DNA from 4 places in the Halobacillus shinanisalinarum genome. Region 2 is predicted to be linked to each of the others. Evidence: riboswitches for the same ligand, from Rfam matches in the RefSeq annotation. Region 2 holds a riboswitch; each other region holds the start of a gene.

Region 1 (2,991 bases), 880 kb from region 2:
ATCATTTGTTGTTTAGCTGCTTCCGCCATTTCTTGACGCCCATACCCTATATTTACATTCCATAAAGAAGAAACCCCATCAATATAAACATCATCATACACATCCGTTACATGAATACCTTTTCCCTCTTTAATTATCAGCCCCGGGCCATTTTCCTGATGTAGTTTCAGTGGTGTTGTTGGATGAAAATAATGTTCCTTATCTAATTTTCTCAAATATTCAGGTTGCCTTGTTTCCTTCACAAATTGCTCGTTCACTTTTACTTCTCCCCTTTCATAAATTTAACTGACGAACGTTCGTCAGTTTTAATTGTACGAAATTTTCCGAATACTTTCAATGAAAAATTGTTAACTTTTTCATTCTGCCCGTAGGTTGAAAGAAATTGGCTCCCCTAATAGTTCTAAATGAGAGACATTTCAAAAGCATGATATAGTGTTCTCCTAGTGATAACTAAGCTTATTTCTACTTTGTTATCCCTCGCCAATAAATCTCCCAGGAGACATTAAATCTTTTTTCGAAGCTTTCTAAATTCGAATAAATTAACTCTACGAGTAATCCGTCAATAAAATTCAGAAAAGAAATCGTTCCCTTTTCAGCTTCCATAATTAATCTTTGTTCATGAGAAACAAATACTTCCTCTACATATTTATGTAATTTTTTGTAATATGTAAAGACTCTTGAAATAACAATTTCTTGTAAGTGATTTGGGGGTGTAAACATCATCCTAAGTAAAAATTTCACATTCCATTCCCCGTCAGATGTATATCTTTCTTTTAAATGAAGTATAAAATTATACAATACGTTATCAAGGGACTCATTTTTTTGCTGATAAAAGTACTCACTCAATTCTAAAATCCCTTCTTGAATGACTTGGTTCATGACTTGTAAAAATAGATCATCTTTATTTTTAAAATGTGCGTATATAGATTGCTTTTTTATTCCCACCTCTCTCCCAATGTCTGTAAGAGAAGTACCATCATACCCATATTCAACAAAAAGAGTTAATGCGCTTTTCTTAATTTTATTTGCCGTTATACTAGTCATTTGTTTCCTCCTATGTGTCGCCAATGTAATAAAGCTAGCTTAAGTTAACTTCATCGACAGTTATTAACAATTTACCATTCAATGCGATTGATATCTATCACTTCATACTAAAAACATACTTTTTTCGGCTACGGTACTTAAAAGGGAAAAGTTACCGTGTGGATTTAAACCACCCAGATTGTACAACAGTGGGGCACACCAAAAAACCACATTTCAAAAGAAAGTGGTTGGTCCCAAAGATCATATGTATATGAATGAAATAATAGAGGATTAACTAAAATCTATTATTCCACACAGATCCCCCGCCACTTCCCTTCGCTAGTATTACCTAGATCAGGTAGTTAGGGTCGAGATCCATTATCCCTCTCAGCTCGAAAGCCCCCTAGTGTTTGGTGAATGACATTAAATTTTTACTATAGGATATATTCACCATAAATTCAAAATCTATGAACTATTCAAAGTTATAATCCCTACTTTGCCTTCGATTTACTATAAGAAATTAAACCTCCTTGAAAAATTAAATATTTAATGTAAACTTAAAATTGTTTAGGTTAACATTAATTGCGAAAGGGAGAAATTTAAACTAGGATTTACAGAGTTCATTACGATGGAGGCTGATTGAACTGATACAAGATAACGGATTATACAGCTTAAGAATGAGAGCTGCACTTGGCGGTCCCCATGAAGAAGGAGGAAAACATATATCAGGTGGAGAACACCTTTCCTCAAAAGCTGATATGCAGGTAAAAGCAGTTGAATTAATTGATAAGGCCTTTTCCCATACACAAGGTGAGCCGACTTTCTTCCAAATGACAATTGATAAGGTTGAGGAGCATTTACAAGCTATCAAGCCGTTATCTGTTTCTACCATTGATGCGACCGATGCCGCACAGGGAAGAAAATTAGCACGTTCTCTCCTTGCCGATCACGGAATATCAGATGAAGTTATTAAAAAAGCTATGAATCTATTAGAAAGTAGCAATGACAACAGAGGAGCACTGATTATTAATGCAAAAACTGGCGAACGTCTCGATGAGCGGAAGGAAAAGGGAGTGCGTGTCTCCCATCTGTATTGGGAAAAAGAAAACTTTGAACAGTGGTGTAAGCAAAAAGAACTGGTGGTAAATCAACGCATGAAGGAAGCACTGACTTTGGCAACAAAGGTGTGCTCCCACCCCTTAACGATAGCAGAGCTGTGCTGGAGTGATGATCCTGACTATATTACAGGGTACGTTGCTAGTGCTGCAAAAGGGTACCAGAGAATTACAAAAGTAAAGGAATATGGTGACGAAGCTGGTGGACGCTTGTTTTTCGTCAATGACGACCAGTCGATTGATTCGTACATTCACTATCTAGAGAAAATACCGGTCTCAATAGGAACGGAGGAGAATTATGAACTTAATTGAGAAAAGTAAAAAGTATTTATGGCTGCCATTTACACAAATGAAGGATTATGATGAGAACCCATTAATTATTGATAGTGGAAAAGGAATTAAAGTGAAGGATATTAATGGGAAAGAATACTATGATGCTTTTTCTTCTGTGTGGCTAAATGTACATGGACATCGAAAGCAAGAGTTGGATGAAGCTGTTCGTGAGCAGTTAAATAAGATTGCACATTCCACCTTACTTGGAATGACGAATGTACCCGCTACCGAATTGGCGGAAAAATTAGTCAAGATTGCTCCTGATTCCTTAAGCAGAGTCTTTTATTCCGACAGCGGTGCAGAAGCAGTTGAAATTGCGGTAAAGATGGCTTACCAATATTGGCAAAATATCGGTGCAACGAACAAACAGAAATTTATCTCTGTAAAAAATGGCTATCACGGGGATACAATCGGGGCGGTTAGTGTTGGTGCCATTGACATTTTTCACAAGGTCTACGGCCCTTTAATGTTTGAAGGGTTTAAAACAACGGTTCCGAATGTCTATCGCCACCCTACAGAA
Region 2 (2,991 bases):
ACAATGAGGCCAATTCCTAATGTTAAGGCATACACGAGACCGCCTACGATCAACCGCATGAACATCGTCCCGACCCCAACGTTATTTCCATTAACCTTTATAATGCGTATCCCCATAATTCTTTTACCGACAATATATCCCTTCCATAAAACCGGCAGAAACAAAGAGTAAGGGAGGGTAATCCAGTTAGAGTAAGGACTGTCGAAATCCCACCCAAATAAAAGCACTCCTAGAAGGGCAATAGGAGTCATTACAATAATAGAATCTAAGATACCTGCTCCGAGGCGTTTCCAAAAACCTACTGAACGATACATGAAATCTTCCTTTCTAGTGAGTGTTCAAAAAGTTGCCAAATTAGAACGTCGACAAAGGTCGTCACTTTCTGTGACAAAGTCGACACTAGCACGTTCCTTGCGCGTCGCAAGAAGTTCGGGGCGCGGAAGTTTTGAGGACTACAGCGTATGTCTTTCATACGTGAGGACCGGAAAAACCGAGCAACGAAGAAGTTCGCCGTTTATCATTTGGTGACTTTTTGAACAACCTCTCCTAGTCACATAAGACTATTGTACGTACCCATGTTAATGTATGCAATGGTTTCAGTTATAAATAGAAAGGTTATGGTAAGACATAGATAAAAAGGAGGCTAGATCAAATGAGTAGTATTTATTCAAATGAAGCTCTTAAGGACGGACATATCATAATAACAGGGGCTACCGGCGGCATCGGTTATCAAACAGCAAAAGCTGTTGTGCAAGCGGGAGCTGATGTGACGATAACGGGACGAAGGGAGGAAAAGCTGAACGACCTTAAAGACGAATGTAAACGGTTGAATGACTCTGTAAAAGTATATGTTCACACTGCTGAACTTAATGACGAGGAAAATCGGAGACATTTAGTAGATGAAGCCATCCAAACAAATGGAGCTATTACTGGACTTGTCAACTCAGCCGGGGTGGTCGGGGGAAGCACACTCGATAACCTGACGGAAGACGATCTTCGTAACGTAATGGAGCTGAACTATTTTTCTACAGTGTTACTGACACAGCTTGTATATGAAAAAATGAAGGCTCAGAACGAGGGAGCGATTGTAAATCTATCCTCTTTATCAGGTTTGCGCGGGACGCATGCGAACATCGCCTATAGTGCTTCAAAATTTGCGGTGACTGGGTTCACTCAGTCGCTTGCAGTTGAGGCGATTGAACACAATATTCGGGTTAATGCTGTTTGCCCTGGCTATGTGGATACAGAAATGGGGCGGGAGTCGATTCGCTCCAAAGGCGAACGGAACAATCGTAGTTTTGAAGAGCAATTGAAGGTTGCAGAAGAAGGGATTCCTTCGGGGCGGATTTCTACTGCTGAAGAAGTAGCGAATACGATTGTGTTTTTATTAACTGAGACAGCTGGGAATATCATTGGAGAGTCTATGAAGATTTCTGGGGGAAGTGTGATGAGGTGAAAAAGAAAAGGTGGTTCACAAACTGGAAGAGTTTTGCTATCCTTTAAGATGAGGTTTCTGAAAATTGAATAAGAAAAGAGCTAGGGGTGCCATACATGTGGCTGAGAGGAAGAACATTTCCGACCCTTTGAACCTGACTTGGTTAGAACCAGCGTAGGGAAGCTTTCGAGGCTGAATGTAAACGTGTATTGCATAAAGTAAATCGAAGCTCACCCATAGCGCGGGTGAGCTTTTTTTAATGGCAATTTAACGAGGAGGAGATGTTATGAAGGATCCGTTAGTGATTGCAGGGAAAGAACTTGAAAGTCGTTTGTTTACAGGAACAGGGAAGTTTGCAGACCATAGTGTAATGCGGGAGGCAATTGAACAGTCTCATTCACAGGTTGTTACGGTTGCGATTAGGAGGGTGGATCTAGATGGTTCTGGCAAGCATATCGTTAATGATATCCCAGAGCAGGCAACGTTAATGCCGAATACTTCAGGAGCAAGGACGGCAGAAGAAGCGGTACGGATTGCACGACTTGGAAAGGCTAGCGGAATGGGGAATTGGGTCAAGATCGAAGTCATTTCCGATCAAAAATACCTTCTTCCCGATAATGAGGAGACGATTAAAGCGACGAAAATCTTGGTAGAGGAAGGGTTTGTTGTCCTAGATTATATGAGTCCTGACTTAATGGCAGCGAAGCGTATGGAAGAGGCCGGGGCTGCAGCGATCATGCCGCTAGGGTCTCCGATTGGCTCGAACCGGGGTATCCGGATGAAGGAAATGATTCGGATTATGATTGATGAAATTGATGTCCCAATTGTTATAGATGCAGGGATTGGCAAACCTTCCGAGGCAACGGAAGCGATGGAAATGGGTGCGGATGCTGTTCTTGTAAATACAGCGATTGCAACTGCGGAGGACCCTGTGGCTATGGCGAAGGCTTTTGATATGGCGGTTAGAGCTGGAAGAATGGCTTACATTTCAGGGCTTGGGCAATCGTCTCTTCAGGCAAAAGCCTCCTCACCATTAACGGGATTTTTAACTTCAACAGGAGGTGGTCAATAATGAGTTTCTATAACGTGTATGAAAAGCTGAAAGATCAACCGTTTAAGTCATTATTTGATGAGATAACAGCAAGTGATGTTGAGAACGTTTTACAAAAAGATGGACTTACTGAGGCGGATTATTTCACCCTCCTGTCACCTGCTGCAGAAGGTTACTTAGAAGAGATGGCTCAGAAGGCGCATCAACTCACTTTGCAGCACTTTGGCTATACCATGCAGCTCTTTCTGCCACTCTATGTTTCCGATTACTGTGTAAACACATGCAAATACTGCAGTTTTAGTGTTGATAACGTTTTTCCTAGAAGGCGTTTAACGATGGAAGAAGTAGAGGAAGAGGCTCAGGCGATATATGCCATGGGAATTGAACAAATTATCATCCTATCGGGAGAATCTCGGGTTCATTCATCTGTTGATTACCTATCAAAAATCATGAAGATTCTTAGGAAATACTTCTCCTCGGTGGGGCTCGAAGTTCAGCCGATGGA
Region 3 (2,991 bases), 1.6 Mb from region 2:
AATGCCTGCACGTGCCATTAGTTTTTTAAACATATGATCATCCCCCTTTTTACTTTTCTGAGTCCATTCGTTCCAGAAAATGATACACTTCTAAATCCAACCAGCCCTTTGTCTGTTCACGACCTTCAAAGTTTTCTCTGTGTAAAAATGTCGTAAGGGCTTTGTGAAAATCGTTGGAATCTGGCTTTTTGCTTGCTAAGAACCCTGTTCTGTACAAATGATAAACAACGTTCTCCTCAAGCTCCCCTTCTAATCGTTTGATATTATCCTGCTTAGATTCCCCGAAATATAGCTGTTGAAGCTTATAAATCCGCAATAACTCATCAATTGGTTCAGGATGATCATCCACTCGTAAATCGACAAAGACATCACTAAGGCCGCCGTAGCCTCCTTTTTCTTTTACCACATAAATCGCTGCAGATTGTCTTCCCCTGCTGTCTCCACCTGCTTGTTCAGCTGCCTGAAGCCCTGCTAACAAGCGGTCCGCTAATGACCCGTCACTTGATTCAAAAACACGTCCCATTTCTGTCACTGTTTGTTTATTTACTAAAATGTTTCCTTGTGCTGTATAGTGTTTCCCTGTTACCCCTCCAGCCCAGTCATAGCAGTGCTCACCAGTGAATGTAGCTGCTCTTCCCTCAGCATCGACCATTCCAACTTGGCGATCTGCAGCTTCAGAGTCATTTTCAATCAGTTTATCCACGGCTTCCTGGGCACTTAAACCTTCACTTAACAATTGCAAACCATCAGGACCGTAAGCAGGATTAGCAAATGCTTGTGTGGCAATTGCACCGACACCCGCTTTCGCCCAGGGCACCACTGCCCCTACGCCAAGGAACTTTGATTGAACAGCAACTCCCAGTTCTCCAGTTTGTGGATCAAATCCGACAATCGAATAAGTTGCGATTACATTAGAACGTTTCATTTTTCTCTACCCCTTCCCAATATACATCATTCGACTTTTTCCTACAATCAACCTTTCTATTTCACAAAATAAGAACCTATTTTCGTGAGATTAAACTTTTCGAAAATAGGTCCTCATTGTTATGAACGACTTATCAATAAAGTCGGACGCTGTGAAAACAGCAAGCATAATATGACCGCGCTTAAAATAAACGTAGGCAGCATATAACCACCATTATAAAGCAGTGAATATAACCAAACCGGCTGTCCTTCAGGTGCGAACTCATCATAGAAAACTATTCCTGCGGTAAAATGGCCGAAAAACCGAAACAGACTTCCAACAAACGATCCTGCGATCACCCAGGCGGCAAGTCGTTTCATATGTCGCTCGCGAGCTGCCTCCCGCACTGGCTTGGCAAAGATCCCGGCAAGACCTATAACTCCAAATGCTACAAAATAATCAAGAAAGGTTTGCGCTATACTTATAAGAATGGCACCCCCCACTAAAATTTGATAAAATCCTAGCAGAAGTCCTGTCAATAATCCACCTCGAAGTCCCCATCGAAATGCCATAATAAATACGGGAACCATCGCAAAAGAAACCGATCCTCCTTGAGCCCAGAGCTTAAATGATAGAAACGGGATAATATCGAGTAAGATCGCTAATGCTGAAAAAATAGCCACTTCTACCATGAACAATACACGTTTATTTTGCATAACCCACAACCTCCTTTTTCGCATACAAAAAAAGCGATGCCAAAGGGAAGCTTCCTGATGGAGGAATCCCGTGCATCGCCATCAAAAAAGCCACCATCCCTACGCCAGTACTAACTGACAGGTTCGAAGGGTCTGAACAAAGATTGTTCACTCTCAGCCTAAAGCTCCCCTTGAAGGCTTATATACGTTTGCTTTTCTTGCTATGAATCTATTATAAATCAATAACTTCTTGCATTCAATGCAAAGCTGGTAAGGATGACAAACCTGCCACCTTAGGTGATTTGACAAAGGGGGTTTGACCTAATACAATTAAATAGTAATCATTACTATTTAAGAAAAGGAGAACTGCAATGGCTAAACAAGCAATGATCGAAAAAGAACGTAAACGTCAAGCAACGTTTGAAAAATATAAAGATGTACGAAAGCAATTAAAAGCAGAAGGCAACTATCAAGCACTTAGGAAATTGCCAAGAGATGCTTCACCTACACGACTTCATAATCGCTGTGAATCAACCGGAAGACCTCACGGCTATATGAGAAAGTTTGGGCTTTCAAGAATTAAATTTCGCGAACTCGCTCATAAAGGCCAGCTTCCTGGAGTTAAAAAGTCCAGCTGGTAATTAGAAAACTTCCAGGGGTAACACAGTAGGAAAAGCACACAGAAAAACCTTAGGAGCTCATAGGAGTTCTAAGGTTTATTTACATATGCTTCTTTAAAGAAAGACTTATAAGGTTTTAGCATACGTTTGAAAAAACTCAAGACTTCGCTCGATAATCAAATCTTGATCGTTATCTAACGTAGCAACATGGTGACTATTTTCTAAACGGACAAGTTCTTTGTGCTCAGAGAAGACTGAGTCAAAGATCGTTTCGGAATTATCCGGTGGAACAACATGGTCTTCATCAGAAACAAAAAATAACGCCGGGCAATGAATATTCGCGAGACCTTCATGAACCTCTTTCATCAATGCCATTAGAGAGCGAATCGCATTGACAGGTGTCCTATCATAAGCAAGTTCCTCCACGTTTTCCTTTTTAATGTCCGAACCAATCGCTGCAACAAAACGCTCTTCCGCTGATTCCATCACATTTTCCATTGCAGGAATATCAACCGCTCCGTTTATGGATATAACCCCACTAATCTGTTTGTATCGTTCTGCAAGGTATAACGCTAGGGTTCCACCCATAGATAATCCTACAACGAATAGGATAGAACACCGTTCCTCAAGCCATTGATAAGCAGTTTCGACCGATTGAATCCAATCATCCTTGTTTGAATCCTCCATATCCTCAGGTGTCGTTCCATGCCCTTCCAGTCTCGGGCAAGCAACTGTATAGCCCGTTTCTGAGTACGCGTCGATGAGAGGTTTC
Region 4 (2,991 bases), 560 kb from region 2:
ACTCTTATGAACCTGATCTGGTTAACACCAGCGGAGGGAAGTAGTCAGACGAAATGTCTTATGACTTTATCCACTCGAAGCCAGGTCCACTCTAGGATCTGGCTTTTTTAGTGTTCAATCCACTCCCTTAATGAAAGGAGGAGAAAATGTGAATCGAACCCGTCTCTTAACGACGATGGCGGTATTTGTAGCAATTGGAACGCTTGGGTCCCAGTTGCTTTGGTTTCCAGCTGGTATTGCTAAAGCCTATCCTGTGCAGCATGCCGTCAATGTGATGGCAGCCATCACGCTTGGGCCGATCCCAGCAGTCGGAATCGCTTTTACGATCGGCCTGCTTCGTAATCTACTCGGACTCGGAACATTGCTTGCGTTTCCGGGAGGTATGATAGGGGCCTTGCTCGCAGGTTACTTTTACAAATGGTCTAAAAAGCCCTGGACCGCAGCGGCTGGGGAAGTGATTGGTACTGGCATGATAGGTGCTATGTTTTCCGTGCCGTATGCCAACATACTAATGGGCAGTTCGGTGGGAGCACTAGCCTTTTTGCCCTCGTTTCTTATCAGCAGTACAACTGGCGCATTGATCGGCGGATTTGTCGTATCAAAAATGCGTCAATCGAACGCTATCCCACAACCAAATCTATAACTTTCGGAAACTACTAGGGGCGCGAGTGCGCTGAGATAAGGATTCTTCCTTAGTCCCTTGGAACCTGATCTGGGTAATACCAGCGAAAGGGAAGTAGCCTCACAAAAACTCTTAGTAGCTTCCTTCTTAAAAATAAGGAGGCAAAATTTATGACATTTACCGAAACATTAAGAAAAGAAAATAACGAACTATTTGAAGCGATTTTTAACCATCCTTTTGTTGATGGGATCGGCAAGGGTGAGGTTCCAGAACAAGCTCTAGCCCACTATATTAAAGCGGATTACGAATACTTAAACGCTTTTATGCACGTGTATGGTGTCGCGATATCAAAGTCAACCGAACGCCGTGACATGGGTTATTTCAGTGAGCAAGTAGGATTTGTTTTAAACAGTGAAACACATCCACACCACAACTTCTGTGATGTCGTTGGGATAGGTTATGACGAACTACAAGGCTACCCATTACCGCCGACAGCCGACCACTACGTTAAACACATGATGTATCATGCGCAAATGGGCGGACTTGGTGAGATCCTGGCAGCATTACTCCCATGCCCTTGGACATACGTTGAAATCGGCAATCACTTGATGAAAAAGTACCAGCCGACACCGAATCACACGTTCTATCCTTGGATAGAGTTCTACGCGAATGAGGATTTTGATACGCTATCAATGGCCATGTGTGATCGCCTTGATGAGCTCGCCGAAGAAGCATCAGAGGTTGAGTTGCGTAGAATGAGAGATGCCTTTCGAAAGAGTTGTCAACTTGAATTGAATTTCTGGGAAATGGCGTACACTTGTGAAGAATGGCCGACAGGGGAGGCGGTGAGTTCGAAATGAAGCAAGTTTCTTGTGCGTTAACGATTGCCGGCACTGACCCGAGCGGTGGTGCCGGCATTCAAGCCGATTTAAAGACATTTCAAGAACTAAAAAGCTACGGGATGAGTGTGATCACATCGGTTGTAGCTCAAAATACAACAGGCGTGAGTGGCGTTCATCATCTTCCCATTGAGATGCTGAAAGATCAGCTTGAGGCGATTTATTCTGACATGCCTGTACATGCTTTCAAAACAGGGATGATCTCAAATGTTAGTATGATGAAGGCGATTGCCGAGTGGGTTCCGAACTTGTCTGCACCTTATGTGATGGACCCTGTCATGGTTGCCCAAAGCGGTGACCCTCTGATTGATGAGGAGTCGCGTGTATGGCTTCGAGAGAATCTACTGCCGCTAACTTCGATTGTCACACCTAATATCCCTGAAGCAGAGGATATTTTAGGGGGAACAATTGAGAGCGGTGAGGACATGAAGGAAGCGGCACAGCAAATGGTTACTAGATTTGGTGCTGGTGCAGCCTTAGTAAAAGGTGGTCATATAAAAGGAGAAGCGGTTGACTTTTTATATGATGGATCTGGGATTCATACCTTTACAAGTGAACGAATTGAAACGAAAAATACCCACGGAACAGGCTGTACGTATTCAGCAGCGATAACGGCTTATTTAAGTCAAGGAGCGCCTATGGTAGAAGCTGTCGAGCAAGCGAAGCATTTTGTTACGGAAGCGATTCGCCATTCCTTTGATCTAGGTAATGGAAGCGGGCCGACGAATCACTTTGCTACACGCGAGGAGGTTTTTAACAAATGGCTTTAGATATTGTTTCCGAAGTAAGGGAGAAACAGCCGCTAATTCATAACTTAACGAACCAAGTTGTCATGAACTTTAGTGCCAATGGATTATTGGCCTTTGGTGGTTCACCAATTATGGCGATGGCTAAGGAAGATGCAGCTGATATTGCGAATGTATCTGATGGTGTATTGATCAATATGGGTACGTTAACAGAGGGTCAGGTTCAAGCAATGATTTTAGCTGGAAAAGCCGCGAATGAGAAAGGGATTCCTGTCGTGATTGACCCGGTTGGTGTGGCGGCAACAACGTTTCGTACGGAAGCTTTTCAGCGAATCGCAGCAGAAGTGCAGCCTACAGCCATTAAAGGAAATGCAGGCGAGTTAGCTCATCTCGTTGGGATGCCTTTAGAAACAAAAGGTGTCGATTCTGTCGATTCAGACAATGCCGATGAGATCGCTCGAAAAGTTGCTGATAAATTTGACACGATAGCTATTGTGACAGGTAAAGTGGATGTGATTTCAGACGGGGAAGAGATGATTAGCAATCAAACGGGGCATGCCTGGCTTTCGCAAGTGACTGGAGCAGGCTGTTTGCTCGGATCAATTGTTACAGCTTGCTTATCAACGACAGGTACACCTCTGAAACAGGCTTATACAGCGGTGAAATTTTACGGATTAGCAGCAGAGAAGGCTGCTTCTCAGCCTGGCGTGAATGGACCGGGAAC

What was found. A riboswitch is a leader RNA that binds a small molecule or an ion and turns the genes downstream of it on or off. The one in region 2 is predicted to bind thiamine pyrophosphate.
Region 1: linked by a shared signal. The riboswitch ahead of MUO14_RS17895 (TetR/AcrR family transcriptional regulator) and the one ahead of MUO14_RS13760 (thiazole synthase) in region 2 are both predicted to bind thiamine pyrophosphate.
Region 3: linked by a shared signal. The riboswitch ahead of thiT (energy-coupled thiamine transporter ThiT) and the one ahead of MUO14_RS13760 (thiazole synthase) in region 2 are both predicted to bind thiamine pyrophosphate.
Region 4: linked by a shared signal. The riboswitch ahead of tenA (thiaminase II) and the one ahead of MUO14_RS13760 (thiazole synthase) in region 2 are both predicted to bind thiamine pyrophosphate.

The regions. Positions count from the first base shown of each region.
Region 1 covers NZ_CP095074.1:3,618,337-3,621,327, reverse strand. The annotation lists gene MUO14_RS17900 (aminotransferase family protein) at 1-257, opposite strand, end outside; gene MUO14_RS17895 (TetR/AcrR family transcriptional regulator) at 463-1,044, opposite strand; TPP riboswitch at 1,338-1,438, opposite strand; gene MUO14_RS17890 (6-carboxyhexanoate--CoA ligase) at 1,659-2,450, shown strand; gene bioA (adenosylmethionine--8-amino-7-oxononanoate transaminase) at 2,437-2,991, shown strand, end outside.
Region 2 covers NZ_CP095074.1:2,740,684-2,743,674, forward strand. The annotation lists gene MUO14_RS13750 (RDD family protein) at 1-314, opposite strand, end outside; gene MUO14_RS13755 (SDR family NAD(P)-dependent oxidoreductase) at 653-1,456, shown strand; TPP riboswitch at 1,529-1,633, shown strand; gene MUO14_RS13760 (thiazole synthase) at 1,722-2,507, shown strand; gene thiH (2-iminoacetate synthase ThiH) at 2,507-2,991, shown strand, end outside.
Region 3 covers NZ_CP095074.1:4,341,774-4,344,764, reverse strand. The annotation lists gene MUO14_RS21530 (sporulation protein) at 1-33, opposite strand, end outside; gene MUO14_RS21525 (DUF1028 domain-containing protein) at 50-925, opposite strand; gene thiT (energy-coupled thiamine transporter ThiT) at 1,045-1,620, opposite strand; TPP riboswitch at 1,700-1,801, opposite strand; gene rpsN (30S ribosomal protein S14) at 1,971-2,240, shown strand; gene MUO14_RS21510 (alpha/beta hydrolase) at 2,346-2,991, opposite strand, start outside.
Region 4 covers NZ_CP095074.1:2,178,491-2,181,481, reverse strand. The annotation lists TPP riboswitch at 1-56, shown strand, start outside; gene thiW (energy coupling factor transporter S component ThiW) at 149-643, shown strand; TPP riboswitch at 649-752, shown strand; gene tenA (thiaminase II) at 793-1,482, shown strand; gene thiD (bifunctional hydroxymethylpyrimidine kinase/phosphomethylpyrimidine kinase) at 1,479-2,291, shown strand; gene thiM (hydroxyethylthiazole kinase) at 2,282-2,991, shown strand, end outside.